Regions from separate parts of the Streptomyces sp. NPDC004266 genome, predicted to be linked through region 4. Evidence: riboswitches for the same ligand, from Rfam matches in the RefSeq annotation. Region 4 holds a riboswitch; each other region holds the start of a gene.
The links. A riboswitch is a leader RNA that binds a small molecule or an ion and turns the genes downstream of it on or off. The one in region 4 is predicted to bind cyclic di-AMP.
Positions count from the first base shown of each region.

Region 1 (4,353 bases), on a different contig from region 4:
CTCACGTACGCGGCCCGGGCGACGGGCCGGGCCTGGGCGCCGCCGCAGTACCTGGACTACGACGGCTACAACCCGTACCGGAGTTAGCGCGCGGAGGCCTCCGTCAGGAGGTCCAGCTCGGCCTCCGTCAGCGTGAGGCCGGCCGCCGCGACCAGGGCCGGGAGCTGTTCGACCGTGCGGGCCGAGGCGATCGGCGCGGCGACGGTCGGGCGGGCGGCGAGCCAGGCGAGGGCGACGCTGGCGAGCTCCGCGCCGTGCGCCTCGGCGACGGCGTCGAGGGCGGAGAGCACGGCCCGGCCCCGCTCGGTGTCCAGGTGTCCGGCGGCCCCGGAGGCGCGGACGCTGTCGACGGTGGCACCGGGTCGGTACTTGCCGGTGAGGAAGCCGGCCGCGAGCCCGTAGTACGGGACGGCGGAGAGTCCGGCCCGCTCGACGGTCTCCAGGAGCGGGCCCTCGTAGGTGTCGCGCGAGACCAGGTTGTAGTGCGGCTGGAGGGCGACGTACCGGGCGAGGCCCTCGGCCTCGGCGAAGTCGAGGGAGGCGCGCAGCCGCTCGGGGGAGATGTTGGAGGCGGCGACGGCGCGCACCTTGCCGTCCTTCACCAGCTGGTCGAGGGCGGTGACGATCTCCTCGACGGGGACGGACTCGTCGTCGAAGTGCGTGTAGTAGAGGTCGATGTGGTCGGTGCCGAGGCGGCGCAGCGACTCCTCGGCGGCCGCCTTGATGGTGGGGGCGGAGAGGCCCTTGAAGCGGGGGTGGGCGCCGGCCTTGGTGGCGACGACGACCTCGGAGCGGTTGCCCCGGGAGGCGAGCCAGCGGCCGATGACGGTCTCGGACTCTCCGCCCTCGTTGCCCGCGGCCCAGGCGGAGTAGACGTCGGCGGAGTCGACGAAGTTGCCGCCGGCCGCGGCGTAGGCGTCGAGGACGGCGAAGGACTGCGCTTCGTCGGCGGTCCAGCCGAAGACGTTGCCGCCCAGGGCTATCGGGAAGACGTGCAGGTCGGAGGTGCCCAGTCGGCGGAGAGAGGTCATGTGGGGATCAACCGCTCCCGTCGCCGGGCCTATTCCGTGCGGTGCCTCAGAGGCTCAGGCCCTTGGAGCGGAGCCAGGACGCCGGGTCGATGCCGTCGCCGCCGGCCGTGTGGACCTCCATGTGGAGGTGGGCGCCGGTGACGTTGCCGGTGGCGCCGACGCGGCCGATGGTCTCGCCGGTGCCCACGGTCTGGCCGGCGCTGACCAGCATGGACGAGAGGTGGCAGTACCAGACCTCGGTGCCGTCCTCCAGCTCCAGGACGATGCGGTAGCCGTAGGAGCCGGACCAGCCCGCGGACTTGACGGTCGCGCCGTGGACGGCCTTGAGCGGGGTGCCCGTGGGCGCGGCGAAGTCGAGGCCGGTGTGGTAGCCGGAGGACCACATCGAGCCGGACTGCATGTAGGTGGCGGTGAGGGTGTACGAGGAGACCGGCAGCGAGTAGCTGGCGGCGAGCTGGGCGAGGCGCTCGGCCTCGGCCTTCGCCCTGGCCTCCGCTTCAGCCTTGGCCTTGGCCTCCGCCTCGGCCTTCGCCTTCGCCTCGGCGGCCGCCTTCTCCGCGGCGGCTTCCTTGGCCACGGCCTCCGCGGCGGCCTTCTCGGCCGCGGCCTTCTCCGCGGCGGCCTTCTCGGCGGCGTCGGCGGAGGCCTGCTGCTGCTCGGCCTGCTGGAGGATGCGGGCGCGCAGGGCCTCGCCCGCGGCGGGGGCGGCGACGGTCTGCTCGGTCTGCCCGGTGCTCTCGTCGGCCGCGGTGGTGTAGGTGGCGGCGGTGAGCGGGTTCGGGTTGGCGCGGGCCTCGCTGACGGGCTCGCTGTGCTCCTCGGGGAGGAGGTCGCCGACGCCGGGGAGGTCGTGGGCGTCCGGCAGGTCCAGGTCGGGGAGGTCCGGCAGCGATATGGCGACCGGGGGCTTCTCCTGCGCGGTGGCGAGGCCGCCCGCGCCGACGGCCGCGATGACGCCGACGCCGAGGACGGTGGAGGAGCGGGCGAAGTTGGAGCGCTGCTTGACGACCCGGTGCCGGCCGCCGGAGCGGCTCTCGGCGCGGAGGGAGCCCTCGGTGGGGTTCCACTCGGTGCCCGGGGCGGCGGGACCCGCACCGCCACCGAAGGCGTCGAAGGGGGCTTCGGGTGCGGGGGTGTTGGACGCCACGGAGGCGCGCTCCTTTCCTTCCTTCTCGCCTACCGGGTTAGCTGACGGGTTCGGAGCAGGAAGGTCTCCTACGGGCTCGACCGCCCTCGTGCGTGGTTGGCACGGGTGCGAAGGGGCCCGATTCACCCCAAGTGGTGGTTCCCCGGTTCCTTTTCAGGATTCGGCGCGTGCGCACGGTGCCGCCTCTTGCGACGGCTGGGACGACCGCGCTGCGTTATCGAACGTTAATAGACAGGGGGTCCCGATTCCAAGCCGTCCTCCTTGATCATTCATTGGATTGTGGGTGTATCGCCCGAGTTGACCCCCCTTCAGAGAGGCGCGGAGCGGCAAGGGCGAAACCTTCGCGATCTGACGTTATGTCAATTGTTATCGCAGTGACACCCCGCGACTACGTCCGGTGACCGGGCCCGCCCGGAGGCACCACCGGCATCGTCCGGCGCCGCTCGGGCTGCCCCGTCGCCGGGCGGCTCACCGCGAGCAGCGCCATGTCGTCCGTCGACCCGCCGCCCGTGTGGAGCCGCACGTCGCCCACGAGCGCGTCGAGCAGCTCCTCGGGCCCCGGGAAGATCCGCCCGGCGAGACGCGCCGCCGGATCGTAGAAGACGCCCTGCGCGTTCCGCGCCTCCGAGAGGCCGTCCGTGTAGAAGAGCAGCGTCGCACCCGGCGGGAACGGCCGCGCCTCCGCCCGGTCCGGCCACGCCGCCAGGTCGCCCATGCCGAGCGGCAGCGCCGCCTCGCCCGGCTCCAGCGACTCCAGCCGCCCGTCGGCGTACAGCATCAGCGGCGGCGGGTGCCCCCGGTTGACGACCCGTACGAAACCGCCGAAGGTCCCGCTCCCGTCGGTGCGCGGGATCTCGGCCAGGACGGCCGTGGTGAACCCCTCGAAGGCGTCGAGCCCGTGCCGGCGGGTGCCCTCCCGGGCCAGCGCCCGCTCCAGGCGCTGCGCCACGCCCTCCAGGGTCCGCTCCTGCTCGGCCGCCTCCCGGAAGGCCCCGATGACGACGGCGACGGCCTCGACCGCGTCCAGCCCCTTGCCCCGGACGTCCCCGACCACGAGCCGCACCCCGTGCGGGGTGTCCTGGACGGCGAACAGGTCGCCGCCGATGAACGCGTCGGCCTGCGCCGCCTCGTACCGCGCCGCGCACTGCAGTCCGCCGATCCGCTCGGCGGGCGTCGGCAGCACCGCCTTCTGCGCGGTCTCGGCGATGACCCGCGCCGAGGCGAGCCGCTCGCCGCTGCGGCGCACGACCCGGTTGATGAGGAGGGCGAGCCCGGAGACGGTGAGGACGGTCAGGGTCTCGGTGAGGGCCGGGACCTCGTCGGCGGTGCCGTTGTAGAGGTGCAGCCCCACGGAGGCGAGGACGGCGGCGATCCCGGTGAGGAGGGTCGTCAGCATCGAGAAGAAGGGCGCGGCGATCAGCGGAGCGGCGGAGAAGAGCGGCGACGCGGTGTACGCGGGCGGGGTCGCCAGGTCGAAGGCGACCCCGCCCACGATGACCAGCGGGGGCAGCGCCCGGATGAACTTCCGGGCACCGCCGTACTCGGGGCGGTCCTCGCCGCCCCGCCGTCCTCCGCCCGCCGCTCCTAGGGGGTTCCCCACCTGTGCTCTCCTGCCCGGTCCGCCCCGGCCGCGGTCCGCACCGCGCGCCCTCCCAGGGTGGCCGTCGCCGCCCGGGGCGGCGACTCCCACGGGGCCGAGTGGCGTACGGGGTCAGCCGGCCGCGAGCCGCCCGCCCCGGGCGAGGAGCGCCATCGCCGCCGCGCACCCCAGGCCCACCGCGCACAGCGCGAGCCACGGCGCCGCCGACCAGCCGGTGACGTCGAAGAGCGCGCCGGTCCCCAGGTTCCCGAGGGTGATCCCGATCCCGCACACCGTGTTGTAGAGCCCGTAGTGGGTGGCCACCCAGCGCCCCCGGGACAGGGCGACGACCGTGTCCATCTCGTACGGGTAGAGCACCGCGTTCGCGACGGCCAGGACCGCCGCGCACAGCAGCAGCCCCGCCGGCCCCCGGCCCAGGGCCGCCGGGACGAGGAAGGCCCCGCCCATCAGCGCGAGCCCGAGCACGAGACACCGCTCCCGGTCGAGCCGGCGCCGGGTCCAGGCCGTGATCCGCAGCTGCCCGGCGAGCGCGACGAGCGCCGAGACGACGAACAGCGCGGTCGTCACTCCCGTAC
Region 1 covers NZ_JBIAMM010000002.1:677,128-681,480, reverse strand. Annotated here, with positions in the region: gene ACFYUZ_RS07900 (PrsW family intramembrane metalloprotease) at 1-87, shown strand, start outside; gene ACFYUZ_RS07895 (aldo/keto reductase) at 84-1,031, opposite strand; gene ACFYUZ_RS07890 (M23 family metallopeptidase) at 1,078-2,178, opposite strand; cyclic di-AMP (ydaO/yuaA leader) riboswitch at 2,190-2,354, opposite strand; gene ACFYUZ_RS07885 (PP2C family protein-serine/threonine phosphatase) at 2,567-3,778, opposite strand; gene ACFYUZ_RS07880 (MFS transporter) at 3,890-4,353, opposite strand, start outside.
Region 1: linked by a shared signal. The riboswitch ahead of ACFYUZ_RS07890 (M23 family metallopeptidase) and the one ahead of ACFYUZ_RS21900 (C40 family peptidase) in region 4 are both predicted to bind cyclic di-AMP.

Region 2 (4,353 bases), on a different contig from region 4:
GCACCGTCGCGCACGCCCGCCGGATCGGCGACCTGCTCTCGGGCCGTCTGAGGGAGCTCGTGCCGCGGTACGAGCTGCTGCACGAGATCCGCGGGCGCGGCCTGATGATCGGGATCGAGTTCGGGCGGCCGTCCTCGCTCGGGCTGCGCGGGCGCTGGACGATGCTCCAGGCGGCCCGCAAGGGCCTCTTCGCCCAGATGGTCGTCGTCCCGCTGCTCCAGCGGCACCGGATCCTCACCCAGGTCTCCGGGGACCACCTGGAGGTGATCAAGCTGATCCCGCCGCTGGTGGTCGACGAGGCGGACGTGGACCGCTTCGTGACCGCCTTCACCGCGGTCATGGACGACGCCCACGGGGGCGGCGGGCTGATGTGGGACTTCGGGAAGACGCTGGTCAAGCAGGCGGTCGCGCAGCGCTGACCGGTTCTCGACGCCGCTTTTGCCTCTGAGGCAATAAATTTGCCTCAGAGGCACGATCCTGGCGGAATGGACGCATGGACCACGTCCCCGGGGAGACCTCCCCGGCCCCCGCCACCCCCGACGTCCTGCCCGACGTCGCCCCGCAGCTGCGGGCCCTGCGCCGCCGCCGGGGGCTCACCCTGGAGGCCGCCGCCCAGCGGGCCGGCCTCTCGCCCGCCCACCTCTCGCGCCTGGAGACGGGGAACCGGCAGCCCTCGCTGCCGATGCTGCTGGCCCTGTCCCGTATCTACGGTACGACGGTCTCCGAGCTCCTGGGCGAGGCGCCCCCCGAGCGCGACCCCGTCGTCCGGGCCGGCCGCTCCGAACCCGTCGAGGCCGACGGCTGGATCTACCGCCAGGCGGGCGGCGCCGGGCGAGCCCTGCAGTGCCTGCGGGTCCACGTGCCGTACGCCACCCGGGCCGACATCGTGCGCGTCCACCCCGGCGAGGAGTGGATCCACGTCCTGGAGGGGCGGGTCCGGCTCGCGCTCGGCGAGGCCGTCCACGTGCTCGACCCCGGGGACAGCGCGCACTTCGACTCGCTGACCCCGCACCGGATCGGCGCCGCCACGTCCGGCGGGGCCGAGCTGCTCTTCGTCCACACCCTGATGCAGAGCCCCGCCGCCGAGCTGTGCCTCGGCGACGGGACCCCGCACCGGCGCTGATCCCACGCCACCCTTCCGAGTCCTGAATATCCAGGAAAGGAAAGACATGTCCGAGAAGTCCGTACCGGTCACCGGCGAGGAGCGCGGTGAAGGCAAGTTCCCCAAGGGGCTCGTGCTCCGCCTCTTCGCCTATCTGATCGCGGGTCACCTCTTCGCCGGCTTCCTCTATCTGCTCTTCATGCTGGGCGGGCAGAACCAGTAGGCGGCCTCAGGCCTCCGTGAGCAGCCGCTCCCGCAGGCGCTCACGGGTCTCCGGGGCCAGCTTCAGGCCCTCCGCGAGGTAGGCGTCCACCGAGCCCCAGGTCGCCTCGATCGTCTCGAAGGCGGCCCGCAGGTACTCCACCCGCGCGTCGAAGAGCGGGCTCAGCAGCTCCATCACCTCGGGCGACATCGCGTCCGAGGAGGTGGAGCTGCGGCGCACCTTGTAGCGGCGGTGCGGGGCGTTCGACTTCACGTAGTCGGCCTCGATGGCCTCCCGCTCGACCCCGACCGCGAGCAGGGTGATCGCGACGGCGAGCCCGGCCCGGTCCTTGCCGGCCGCGCAGTGCATGAGCGCCGGGACGCTCTCCTCCGCCATGGAGTGCAGGATCCGGCTGTGCTCCACGGTCCGCTCGACCACCATCTTCCGGTACGAGTCGGACATGCGGGCGGCCGCCTTGCCGTCGCCGAGGACCTCCCGCAGCTGCGCGATCCCGCCGTCGCGCACCAGCTTCCAGAACTCCTTGCCGTCGGCCGGGTCGTTGAGGGGTATGTTCACATTCCGGACGCCGGGCAGGTCGACGTCCGCTCCCTCGACCTTCCGGTCCGACTCGTTGCGGAAGTCGAAGACGGTGTGCAGGCCCAGCGAGGCGAGGAAGGCGGCGTCGTCCTCCGTCGCGTGGGCGAGGTGACCGCTGCGGAAGAGCCGGCCGGGGCGGACGGCACGTCCGTCCGTCGTCGGCAGGCCGCCCACGTCCCGGAAGTTGCGGACCTCCGTCAGCTCGGGCTCGGCGGCTTCGGCGGGCGGGACCTGCGGCAGCTGCTGCGTCACGGCTGCTCCTGTTCTGTTGATCGGTTCCTGGGGCAATCATCCCGGCTGGGAACCCCGGCACGCACCCCCTCGGACGGGAATGGGCGATCTGTCCGTATTGAGGGGTTCGATGTAACCCGCCCCGGTTGCAGGGGAGATGGGGATCGGTGCGTGAGCAGCGTCATAACCGTGACGGACCGTGCCTGATCGTCTTTTCCAAATACCCCCCGGGAAAAGGGGATCGAAGGGCCGTCATCCACGGAGGGTGACCGGAATTCCGGCGGGATGTCAAGGAATCCCGGAGTGCTCGAAAACCGTGGCTTGTTCACGCCGACCCCACTCGTCTAGCGTCGCGCTCAATCCGGACGGACCGCCGAATCCTGCCACCGACCGGAATCCGCACTCACCCGTACGAGGCAGGAGCGGGGGACCCAGGTAAGTCGCCGATCCCTCGAAGAAGGACGGCTCGGGGTGAAGTCGCGTGGACACGCGGCCGGACATCTCCAGTCCGAACCCGACAGCTCACCTCGCAGGCGCCGGAGAGGAATTCGCCATGCCCGCGAAGGGTAAGCACCGCCGCACCAAGTCCAACCGTCTGACCCGCGGCATCGCCGCCGCCGGCACCGGGGGCGCCGTCGTCGCCCTCCCGCTCCTCGGAGCCACCGGCGCCCACGCCGCCGAGCAGGCCGCCCCGGCCGCCGCCCCCGCCCAGGCCGTCGCCCACGTGGCGGCCGCCGCGCCCGCCACCGCGAAGACCGCGCCGAAGACGTACTCCGTCGTCCGGGGCGACTACCTCTCGAAGATCGCCACCGAGCACCACCTCGCGGGCGGCTGGCAGAAGCTGTACAAGGACAACCGCCGGGTCATCGGCGAGAACCCCTCGCTGATCCTGCCCGGCATGAAGCTCACCCTCGGCGCGAAGAACACCGCCGCAGCCGCCGCGCCGAAGGCCGACCACCAGGGCGCGCGGAGCTCCGGCAAGAACGGCGACGCGGCCCCCCGCGCCTCCCGCGGCGGCGAGCGCTCCTCGGCCCCGGCCGCCGCGACCACCGCCCCGGCGCCGGCCTCCGCGGCGCCCTCGCCGGCCGGTGCGCCCTCCTCCTCCGGCTGGGTCGCCCCGATCGCCGGTGCCGGCATGTCGACGCCCTACCACCAGTCCGGCTCCATGTGGTCCTCCGGCTACCACACCGGTGTCGACTTCATCGCCTCCACCGGCACCCCGATCCACGCGGTCGGCCCCGGCACCGTCTACTCCGCCGGCGACGGCGGCGCGTACGGCAACCAGGTCGTCATCCAGCACGCCGACGGCACCTTCTCGCAGTACGCCCACCTCTCCTCGATCTCCGTCTCCGCCGGCCAGACCGTCAACGGCGGCGACCAGATCGGCCTGTCCGGCGCGACCGGCAACGTCACCGGCCCGCACCTGCACTTCGAGATGCGCACCGGGCCGGAGTACGGCTCCGACATCGACCCGCTGGCCGCCCTGCGCCAGCACGGCGTGAGCATCTGACACCGCTTCGGCACCGGGGCCCGGCACGTACGTGCCGGGCCTCCGGCGTATTCCGGTTTGGCGGAATCTTTATCGGTGGCATATGTCACCCGCCGTCAACCCCTCCTTACGGTCGCGTAGGTCACATCCCAAAGGGAAAGATGTGCTCCCGTGGCAGACGATTCGAGATCAAAAGAAAAGAACGCATTCGGGTCGTACGCGGCGATCGGTGACAGCTTCACCGAGGGCGTCGGCGACCCCGGCCCCGACGGGACGTACGTCGGCTGGGCGGACCGCTTCGCGGTCCTGCTCGCCGACCAGCTGCCGGAGCACGACGCCTTCCGCTACGCCAACCTGGCCGTACGCGGGCGCCTCCTCGACCAGATCGTGGCGGAACAGGTCCCGCGGGCGAAGGAACTCGCCCCCGACCTGGTGACCTTCTGCGCGGGCGGCAACGACATCATCCGCCCCGGGACGGACCCGGACGACGTGGCCGAGCGCTTCGAGCGCGCCGTCGCCGACCTGACCTCCGCCGTCGGCACCGTCATGGTGACCACCGGCTTCGACACCCGCGACGTGATCCTCCTCAAGCACCTGCGCGGCAAGATCGCCACCTACAACGGTCACGTCCGGGCCGTCGCGGACCGCTACGGCTGCCCGGTCCTCGACCTGTGGTCGCTGAGGTCCGTCCAGGACCGGCGCGCCTGGGACGACGACCGGCTGCACCTCTCG
Region 2 covers NZ_JBIAMM010000007.1:319,264-323,616, reverse strand. Annotated here, with positions in the region: gene ACFYUZ_RS19520 (aspartate aminotransferase family protein) at 1-419, shown strand, start outside; gene ACFYUZ_RS19515 (helix-turn-helix domain-containing protein) at 494-1,123, shown strand; gene ACFYUZ_RS19510 (DUF6126 family protein) at 1,170-1,325, shown strand; gene ACFYUZ_RS19505 (tyrosine-protein phosphatase) at 1,332-2,153, opposite strand; cyclic di-AMP (ydaO/yuaA leader) riboswitch at 2,494-2,681, shown strand; gene ACFYUZ_RS19500 (peptidoglycan DD-metalloendopeptidase family protein) at 2,686-3,642, shown strand; gene ACFYUZ_RS19495 (SGNH/GDSL hydrolase family protein) at 3,793-4,353, shown strand, end outside.
Region 2: linked by a shared signal. The riboswitch ahead of ACFYUZ_RS19500 (peptidoglycan DD-metalloendopeptidase family protein) and the one ahead of ACFYUZ_RS21900 (C40 family peptidase) in region 4 are both predicted to bind cyclic di-AMP.

Region 3 (4,353 bases), on a different contig from region 4:
GGCCTGCCGGGTGGTGCGGGCCCGGGGCGCCGCCCGGATCGTCCTCGCCGTCCCGGTGGCGCCACGGGGCTGGACGACCCGCGTCGGCGACGATGCCGACGAGGCCGTCAGCGTGCACACGCCGGACCTCTTCTTCGCGATCGGGCAGTTCTACCAGGACTTCTCGCAGACCCCGGACGCCGAGGTCATCGCCTGTCTGGACCGGAGCGGAGCCGGGCGGGACCCCGTCGCGCAGGGCACGGACGTGCGGATCCCGGTCTCCGGCGTCACCCTCGACGGACGGCTCGTGGTCCCCGAGGGCGCCGGCGGCATCGTCCTGTTCGCCCACGGCAGCGGCAGCAGCCGCCACAGCCCCAGGAACCGGGCGGTCGCCGGGGGGCTCAACCGGGCGGGCCTCGGGACCCTCCTCTTCGACCTGCTGACCGAGGAGGAGGCGGGGGACCGGGAGCGTGTCTTCGACACCCCGCTCCTCGCCGGGCGGCTCGCCGGGGCCACGGAGTGGCTGGCCGGGAGGCCCGAGAGCACGGGACTCCCGCTCGGGTACTTCGGCGCGAGCACGGGCGCGGCCGCCGCGCTGTGGGCGGCCGCCGACCCCGCGTCACCCGTGAGCGCCGTCGTCTCGCGGGGCGGCCGGCCGGACCTCGCGGCCGAGCACCTGGCCCGGGTGCGCGCTCCGACGCTCCTGGTGGTGGGCGGCGCGGACGCGATGGTCCTGGACCTCAACAGGCGGGCCCTGGCACTGCTGCGCTGCGAGAACCGGCTCGCCGTGGTGGGGGGCGCCGGCCACCTCTTCGAGGAGCCGGGCGCCCTGGAGGAGGTGGCGGACCTCGCCACCTCCTGGTTCGCCGAGCACTTCCGGCGTCAGGGGATCAGTACGCCGAGTTGACGTTGTCGATGGAGCCGTAGCGGTCGGCCGCGTAGTTGCAGGCGGCGGTGATGTTGGCGACCGGGTCGAACAGGTCCATGGAGGTGCCGGGCACGTGATAGGCGAGGAAGGTCGGCTCGATGACCTGGAGCAGGCCCTTGGAGGGGGTGCCGGCGACCGCGTTGGAGTCCCAGAGGTTGATGGCCCGGGGGTTCCCGGACGACTCGCGCATGACGTTGCGGTAGATCCCGTCGTAGGAGCCGGGGATGCCGTGCTGGCCCATGATGGCCAGGGACTCCCGGATCCAGCCGTCGAGGTTGTCGGCGTAGTTCGTGGCGGCCACGGGGGCGGCCTGGCCGGCGGCGGGGGCGGGGGCGACGGCCGGGACGGCCTGCGCGGCGGAGGCGCCCGTACCGGTGGCGACGGCGGGAGCGGCCGGCCGGCGCTCGGAGCGGCTCGCCCGTTCGGTCGTGGCGGACTTCTTCGCCTTCGCCTGCGGGGGAGTGGCCTTGGCGGAATCCCGACGGATCGTCAGTTCGAGACCGGGGTGAATGAGTGACGGGTCGTCACCCACGACGCTCTTATTGGCACGGTAAAGGCTCTTCCAGCCCCCCTGAATTCCCTTCTTGTGGGCGATCAGGGAAAGCGAGTCACCACTCACGACGGTGTACGTGCGCGCGGCGGCAGGGGCGGCGGGAGCCTTGGCGGCGGCCTGCGCGGCGGGAGCGGCGAGGGACTGGGCGGCGGTCTCCGGGGCACCGGACACGGGCGCGGCGTCGGCGACGGCCGGGGCGACGAGCGGCAGGGCGAGTGCGGCGCCACCCGTGCCGACCAGGGCGAGGCCGCGGGAGACGGGGCCGCGGCGGGGGCGGCGGTGCTTACCGTGAGCAGGCATGACGGTTTCCTCTCCGGCGCCTGCGGGGTGAGCTGTCGGGTTCGGACGGGAGATGTCCGGCCGCGCGCACGCGGCTTCACCCCGAGCCGTTCCGGATTCCGGACCGGCGTATTCGTGGGTCCCCCGCTCCTGCCGTCGGGTGAAAAGGGAGGTTTACCGAGCGGCGGCAGGATTGGGCGTTCCGCTCGAATGGAGGTGACCGTAGGCCAGTAATGCGACGGATAACAAGGGGAGGGGACCCCGTGTATCCGGAAATGGATCACGAAATTCGGGCAATTCAAGATCGATGCCGTCCGGGAGGCCTCGAACTTCCTTGTCCGGTACGGGCTGGGGGAGGGCGTCGCCGGGTGGTCGGACCGCGCGAGTGAGTCGTGTCACTCAAAGCGCAATGTCCGATTTAGTATGTAATTCCATTCATGGGTAAATGAGGTGGTAATTCACTCGATGGGGTGTTCGTGAAGAGGGGGGTGGGGTGGTGTGAGGTGGGCAACTCTCTTGGGGGTGTAAAAGTCGCAAAACAGACATTCCATCTTGAAAGATGGAGGGAGTCGACTCAGGAGACACCCCTATGCCGCCCTCCGCTTCCCTGCTCAGCCCCGACGCCCTCGACCGCGAGGCGGCCGCCCTCTTCGAGAGCGTCACCTGGCAGCGGATCGTCACGGACTGGAACGCCCCCCAGGAGCCGCCGTCGGCGGAGGAGGGCTGGCGGGCGCTGCTCAGCGTGCCGGTGGACCGGCTCGTGGCCGACGCCCTGGCCGCCCTGCCCCCGGCGCTCCCCGCCGAGCGCCGTCTCCCGGGGCGGCTCGGAGCCGTGCTGCCGGACCGGCTGCACACCTGGCGCCGCATCGGCCAGGCCGAGCTCCGGCCCTCGGTCCACCTCGGCTACGCGCGCCTGGTGCTGACGGAGTGGGGCTGGCAGAACGCCCCGTACAAGCTGCGTGACGTGCGGGGCGCCCGGTGCGTCTGTGGGGCTCTCCTCGCCGCCCACCGGCTCGGCTACGGCAGCGCCGACACCATGAACGAGGCGGCCGCCTGGATCATGACCGAACTGCGGTCGCGCGGCTGGCAGGGTCTGATCGGGCCGTGGAACCGGGCCCCCGGCCGCACCGGGGCCGACGCCGTGGCGCTCCTCGACGCCACGGCCCGGCGCGCCGCGCACGCCGGCCGCTGACGCCACGCCGCCCCGGTGCCGGGCGGCGACCGGGAGGCCGCCGCCCGGCACGCGGGGAGGGGGATCAGCCGCTGACGCTCGGGGCCCCGGTCTCGATGTGGCCGGTGTACCGGCGCGACCAGCTTCCGTCGATGTCGGCGAGGATCGTGAAGTCGTACCAGCCGCCGTTGTACGCCACCGCGTTGAAGAAGTCCTCGCGGCTGGAGTTCGCCGGCACCGTGTAGGTCCACGGCCCGTCCGAGCGGTAGGCGTTCGAGCGGATCGTGAAGGTGACGGGACCGGCCGAGGTGTTCGTCATCCTGAACCACAGGGCCGTCCTGCCCGTCCCCGCCTCGGGCGCGAACCGGGCCGCCACCTCGACGGCCTTGCCCGCCTTGGAGGCGTCCCCGACGAAGCGGCGCAGGAAACGGTTCGGGCCCATCATCGAGATGTCGTACTTCCCCGAGCCCGAGCCGAGGCCGATGTTGAAGTAGTCGGTGGCCGTGCCGCCGGGGTCGACGGTGTACTGCCAGGCGGCGGTGTCCCGGTACTGGTGCGGATGGATCGAGAAGTGCGCCGAGCGCTTGGCCTCCGCGCCCTGGTTGGTCATGGAGAACCAGGCGAGGATCTTGCCCGCGGCGCCGAACTCGAAGCGGTCGAGGTTGCCGTTCACCTGGTAGGGCAGGGCGCGCGCCGGCCGGGTACCGGACTCCTGGACGGGCAGCGCGTTGTTCTGCGGTGCCGGGTTCGGCAGCGGGCCGCAGGTGGCCTGCCCGATCACCTTCGCCGTGGACGGAAGGCCGGCGGGCACTCCGTACACCGGGTTGGCGAAGTCGAAGACCCCGGTCAGGTCGCCGGTGACCTTGCGTCGCCAGGCGCTGATGTGGGGGCAGGCGGCCGGGGTGCCGAGGGCCGTCGTCCAGCTCTCCATGAAGCGCAGGACCGACGTGTGGTCGAAGACCTCGGAGCTCACCCAACCGCCCCGGGTCCACGGGGACATGACGATCATCGGGACGCGGAAGCCCAGGCCGATCGGCACGCCGTCGAGGTACTCGCCCGCGGTGCCCGGAGGGGCGACCGGCGGCGGCACGTGGTCGAAGAAGCCGTCGTTCTCGTCGTAGTTGAGGAAGAGCACCGTGGAGTCGAACACCTCGGGGTTCGCGGCGAGCGCCCGGTAGACGAGGTCGACGAAGTGGGCGCCGTCGCCCGGAGGGGCGTAGGGGTGCTCGGAGAAGGCCTCGTTCGCGACCACCCACGAGACCTGCGGCAGGGTCCCCGCGACGACGTCGGCGCGGATCGCCGCGGCGATGTCGTCCGGCGTCGAGCCGGTCACCTTCGGGACCGAGCCCATGCCCCGGTCGTACAGGGGGTCCCCGGGCCGTGCGTCGGTGAACTTCTTGAAGTACGCGAGGCCGTTGTCGCCGTAGTTGTCCTGGGCGTTCT
Region 3 covers NZ_JBIAMM010000012.1:181,863-186,215, reverse strand. Annotated here, with positions in the region: gene ACFYUZ_RS27260 (phosphoribosyltransferase family protein) at 1-886, shown strand, start outside; gene ACFYUZ_RS27255 (transglycosylase SLT domain-containing protein) at 870-1,760, opposite strand; cyclic di-AMP (ydaO/yuaA leader) riboswitch at 1,765-1,949, opposite strand; gene ACFYUZ_RS27250 (hypothetical protein) at 2,329-2,931, shown strand; gene ACFYUZ_RS27245 (phosphocholine-specific phospholipase C) at 2,996-4,353, opposite strand, start outside.
Region 3: linked by a shared signal. The riboswitch ahead of ACFYUZ_RS27255 (transglycosylase SLT domain-containing protein) and the one ahead of ACFYUZ_RS21900 (C40 family peptidase) in region 4 are both predicted to bind cyclic di-AMP.

Region 4 (4,353 bases):
CTCCCCATCTTACGGCCTGTACGTCCTGTACATTTTTTACAGACAGCTGGAGGTGCTCAGCCATGGACGCCCGTCATGTCCTGCCCGAGTTCACGGAGCGGACGAGCTTCGGAACCCGGACCCTCGACCCGTACTCGAAGCTCCTCGAATCCCGGATCGTCTTCCTCGGCACGCCGATCGACGAGACCTCGGCCAACGACGTCATCGCCCAGCTCCTGCACCTCGAATACGCCGCCCCCGACCAGGACGTCGCGCTCTACGTCAACTCCCCCGGCGGCTCGATCAGCGCCATGACCGCCATCCACGACACGATGCGGACGCTCGCCTGCGACGTGGAGACCACCTGCCTGGGCCAGGCCGTGTCCACCGCCGCCGTGCTGCTCGCCGCGGGCACCCCCGGGAAGCGGCACGTCCTCCCCGGCGCGCGGATCACCCTCCGGCAGCCGGCCGTGGACGAGCCCCTCCGGGGACAGCCGAGCGACCTCGACATCCACGCGCGCGAACTGCTCCGGCTGCGCGCCCTGACGGCCGGGATGCTCACCGAGTACACCGGGCAGAGCCGGGACCGGATCGACGCCGACCTCGACCGCCTCACCGTCCTGGACGCGCCCGCGGCCGTCGCGTACGGACTGGTGGACCACGTGATCACGAGCCGGCGCGACGCCGGCGCGACGCGGTGAGCCGGCCGTGGTGCCCGAGCTGCCGCCGCTGCCCGCACTGACGCGGGCCGAGGGCCAGTTGATCGACGCGTACCTCGAAGTCGTCGACCTCCTGGGGAAGATCAACCCATCCAGGGGCATGCATACCTATGGGGCGCTCCGGGCGGCACAAGCGCTGGTGGGACGCGCGGAGGCGCTGCGCGAGGCCCTGACGGTCATGCATATGCGGGGCGAGAGCGAGGTGCACGCGGACACCCTGGCGCGCGCCCTGCGGGTGTTGGACGGCGAGCGCCGCGCCGACCGCGTCACCGTCCCCCGCGCACGGGCGAGTTGACATTCCGGCATGTCGTGTCGAGGTCCGTACGGCCGACACGCGACGCAGGATCGCTCCCTCGTTCGGCGTAGTCGATGAGTCGACATATGTGCGGGGTGAGTTGCGCAACAGGTGTACGCATCTGGCGGAATGGGACGTTCCATCGCTGGTGCGGGGCTCGTAGCCCAAACCTCCGGCGATCACGAAAGCAACCTGTCCACCCGAATGGATCAGTCGTGAGGAGCCTCACATATGGCCGTTTCAACTCGGATTTCGCCCCGGGTGTAGGTCAAGATCCCTGTCGACGACAAGCCCCCGCCATCCGAGGCGGGGCGGTCCGGGCGGACGCCGAGTCCTGCCGCCGTCCCGGACGTCTGGTCGACAGGAGTGGATCGGCAGGAGTGGAGGACCCGAGCAGTACGGGACGTACGCGCTGTTTCCGCAGCGGGGCCGTCCCTTGGGGTGAAGCCGCAGCCGCGGCCGGGCATCTTCGCCAGCCCGAACCCGACAGGTCATCCTTCGCAGGCGGCTGACGAAGGGTTGCGCATGACTGCGCAGATGCACGTCCCGTCCCTGCTGTCCCGGGCCGGAGCCGTCTCGGCTCTCACCCTCGCCGCCGTCGGCGGCACGATGCTCGCACCGGGTGCGGCACCCGAGGCCCAGGCGGCGACCACCTACGCGAACAAGGCACTGAGCGTCGCCGCGTCCAAGAAGGGAGCCCCCTACCGGTACGGGAGCGCCGGGCCGTCCCGGTTCGACTGCTCCGGTCTGACGCTCTACGCGTACAAGAAGGCGGGCAAGTCGCTGCCCCGCACCGCGCAGCAGCAGTACAACAGCACCCGGCACGTCTCCGCGTCCGGCAGGCAACAGGGGGACCTGGTCTTCTTCCACTCCGGCGGGAGGGTCTACCACGTGGGCATCTACGCCGGCAGCGGCAAGATCTGGCACTCGCCCAAGACGGGATCCTGGGTGAAGCTCGACAAGATCTGGACGTCGAAGGTCTATTACGGCCGCGTCCGATGACGCCCGCCGGGCACTGACCCGGCCCCGGGCCCGGACGGGCCCGTGACCCCGCCCCAGGGGTGCGGTGGCGCCGCCGCACCCCTGCGCCGGGGAGCGCCGGGGCCCGTCCCCGGACAGGGCCTGTCTCCGGATCGGTCCCTAGACGTACGAGACGGCCTCCTGGGCCCACGGGAGGGTGATCCAGACGGTCTTGCCGCCCTCCTCGGTCGGAGTGACCGAGAGCCGCCCGCCCGCCTCCGCCGCCAGGGAGCGGATGATGACCATGCCCCGGCCGTTGTCCTGCTGGACCGCCGCCGGAAGACGGCGCGGCCAGCGCGGGTGGCTGTCGGTGACGCCGATGTGGAGGCGCTCGTCGCGCTCCAGGCGGACGTCGACCGTGAAGGTGGGCGACTGCCCGAAGGTGTGCAGGACGGCGTTGGTGGCCAGTTCCGAGACCATCAGGCGGATCGCGTCCGCCAGGTCGTCGGCACCGTCGAGGCCCCATCCGTCGAGGACCTCCGCGACGTACCGCCGGGCGGTGGGGACCGACGCGGGATCGCTCGGCAGCGTGACGGATGCTTCCTGGTGGTCTGCCATGGCGACGCTGTCCCTTTCCCGCCGGGGCTTCGGCCCCGGATCGCGCTACGCGTCAGAGTGCCACCGATCGTGCCGCCCCGGCAGGCGTTCCACCAAGATATGTCCCCATCTGTCGCCCGAAGCGGTGAACTCTGCTGCCGGAGAACGTCCTTGGACCTCCCGACGGGTCGTCAGACCCGCGGTGCGGTCCGCAGGACCGTCTCCACCGCACGCCCGATCTCCGCGTCCGTCAGGTCGGCCCGGGCCGTGAGGCGCAGCCGCGAGATGCCGTCGGGGACGGACGGGGGCCGGAAACAGCCGACGGCGAGGCCCTGTTCGCGGCAGTCCGCCGCCCAGCGCAGCGCCGCCTCCGGGGAGGGCGCGTGGACCGAGACGACGGCCGCGTCGGGCCGGGCGGAGGTCAGCCCGGCCTCCGTGAGCAGCCGGTGCAGCGCCCCGGCGACGGCGCGGGCCCGCGCGGCGAGACCCGGTTCGGCCGCGATCAGGCGGAGGCTCGCGAGCGCTCCGCCCGCGGCGGCCGGGGCGAGGCCGGTGTCGAAGATGAAGGTGCGGGCCGCGTTCACCAGGTGCTCGATCACCCGGGCCGGGCCGAGGACGGCACCGCCCTGGCTGCCGAGGGACTTGGAGAGGGTGAGGGTGGCGACGACGTCCTCGTCGCCCGCCAGCCCGGCCTCGTGCAGGGCGCCCCGGCCGCCGTCGCCGAGGACGCCGAAGCCGTGGGCGTCGTCGACGACCAGTCCGGCGCCGTGCGCGCGGCAGGCCTCGGCGAGCTCGGGGAGCGGGGCCTTGTCGCCGTCCACGGAGAAGACGGAGTCGCTGACGACCAGGGCCCGGCGTCCCGGGTGCGCGTCCAGGGTCTTGGCGACGGCCTCGGCGTCGGCGTGCGGGACGACGGCGGTCTCGGCGCGCGCGAGGCGGCAGCCGTCCACGATCGAGGCGTGGTTGGAGGCGTCGGAGACGATCAGCGCGTCCCGGCCGCCGAGCGCGGTGAGCGCGGCCAGGTTCGCGGTGTAGCCGGAGGAGAAGACGAGGGCCGCCTCGAAGCCGCAGAACTCGGCGAGTTCGCGCTCCAGACGGGTGTGCAGCCGGGTGGTGCCGGTGACGAGCCGCGAGCCGGTGGAGCCGGCGCCCCAGCGCCTGGCCGCCTCGGCCGCCGCCTCGGTGACCTCGGCGCGACGGGTGAGGCCGAGGTAGTCGTTGCCCGCCAGGTCCAGGAGGTCCGACTCGGCCGCCCGGGGCCGCAGCGTCCGGACGAGACCGGCCTCGGCCCGGCGGCGCGCCTCGGCGTCGGTCCAGTCGAAGGCGGTGCGGCGCGGGTCCGCGGCCCGTGCGTCGTCGGCGCCCGCGGCGCGTGCGTCCTCGTCCCGTGGCATGCGGCGATCCTTTTGTAGGCAGCGCACAGACCCTAACCGCAGGACGCCGAGGTGGGGATGTGGTCATCCACACACCTCGATCGGGGGCGTTTGTTCGGTTCCTCCTTGGCCCGGGGGCGGGCGGTAGGCAAGGATCTGCGGTTATGGACCTGCTGAACACGCTGGTGGAGAAGGGGCTGCGGCGCGAGCTGCCGACCCGTGAAGAAGCGCTCGCCGTGCTGGCGACCTCCGACGACGAACTGCTCGAGGTGGTGGCGGCGGCCGGCAAGGTGCGCCGTCAGTGGTTCGGGCGCCGGGTGAAGCTGAACTACCTGGTCAACCTGAAGTCCGGTCTCTGTCCCGAGGACTGCTCGTACTGCTCGCAGCGGCTCGGCTCGAAGGCGGAGATCCTCAAGTACACGTGGCTGAA
Region 4 covers NZ_JBIAMM010000009.1:2,376-6,728, reverse strand. Annotated here, with positions in the region: gene ACFYUZ_RS21910 (ATP-dependent Clp protease proteolytic subunit) at 63-680, shown strand; gene ACFYUZ_RS21905 (hypothetical protein) at 688-993, shown strand; cyclic di-AMP (ydaO/yuaA leader) riboswitch at 1,394-1,515, shown strand; gene ACFYUZ_RS21900 (C40 family peptidase) at 1,519-1,995, shown strand; gene ACFYUZ_RS21895 (ATP-binding protein) at 2,134-2,571, opposite strand; gene ACFYUZ_RS21890 (8-amino-7-oxononanoate synthase) at 2,742-3,944, opposite strand; gene bioB (biotin synthase BioB) at 4,088-4,353, shown strand, end outside.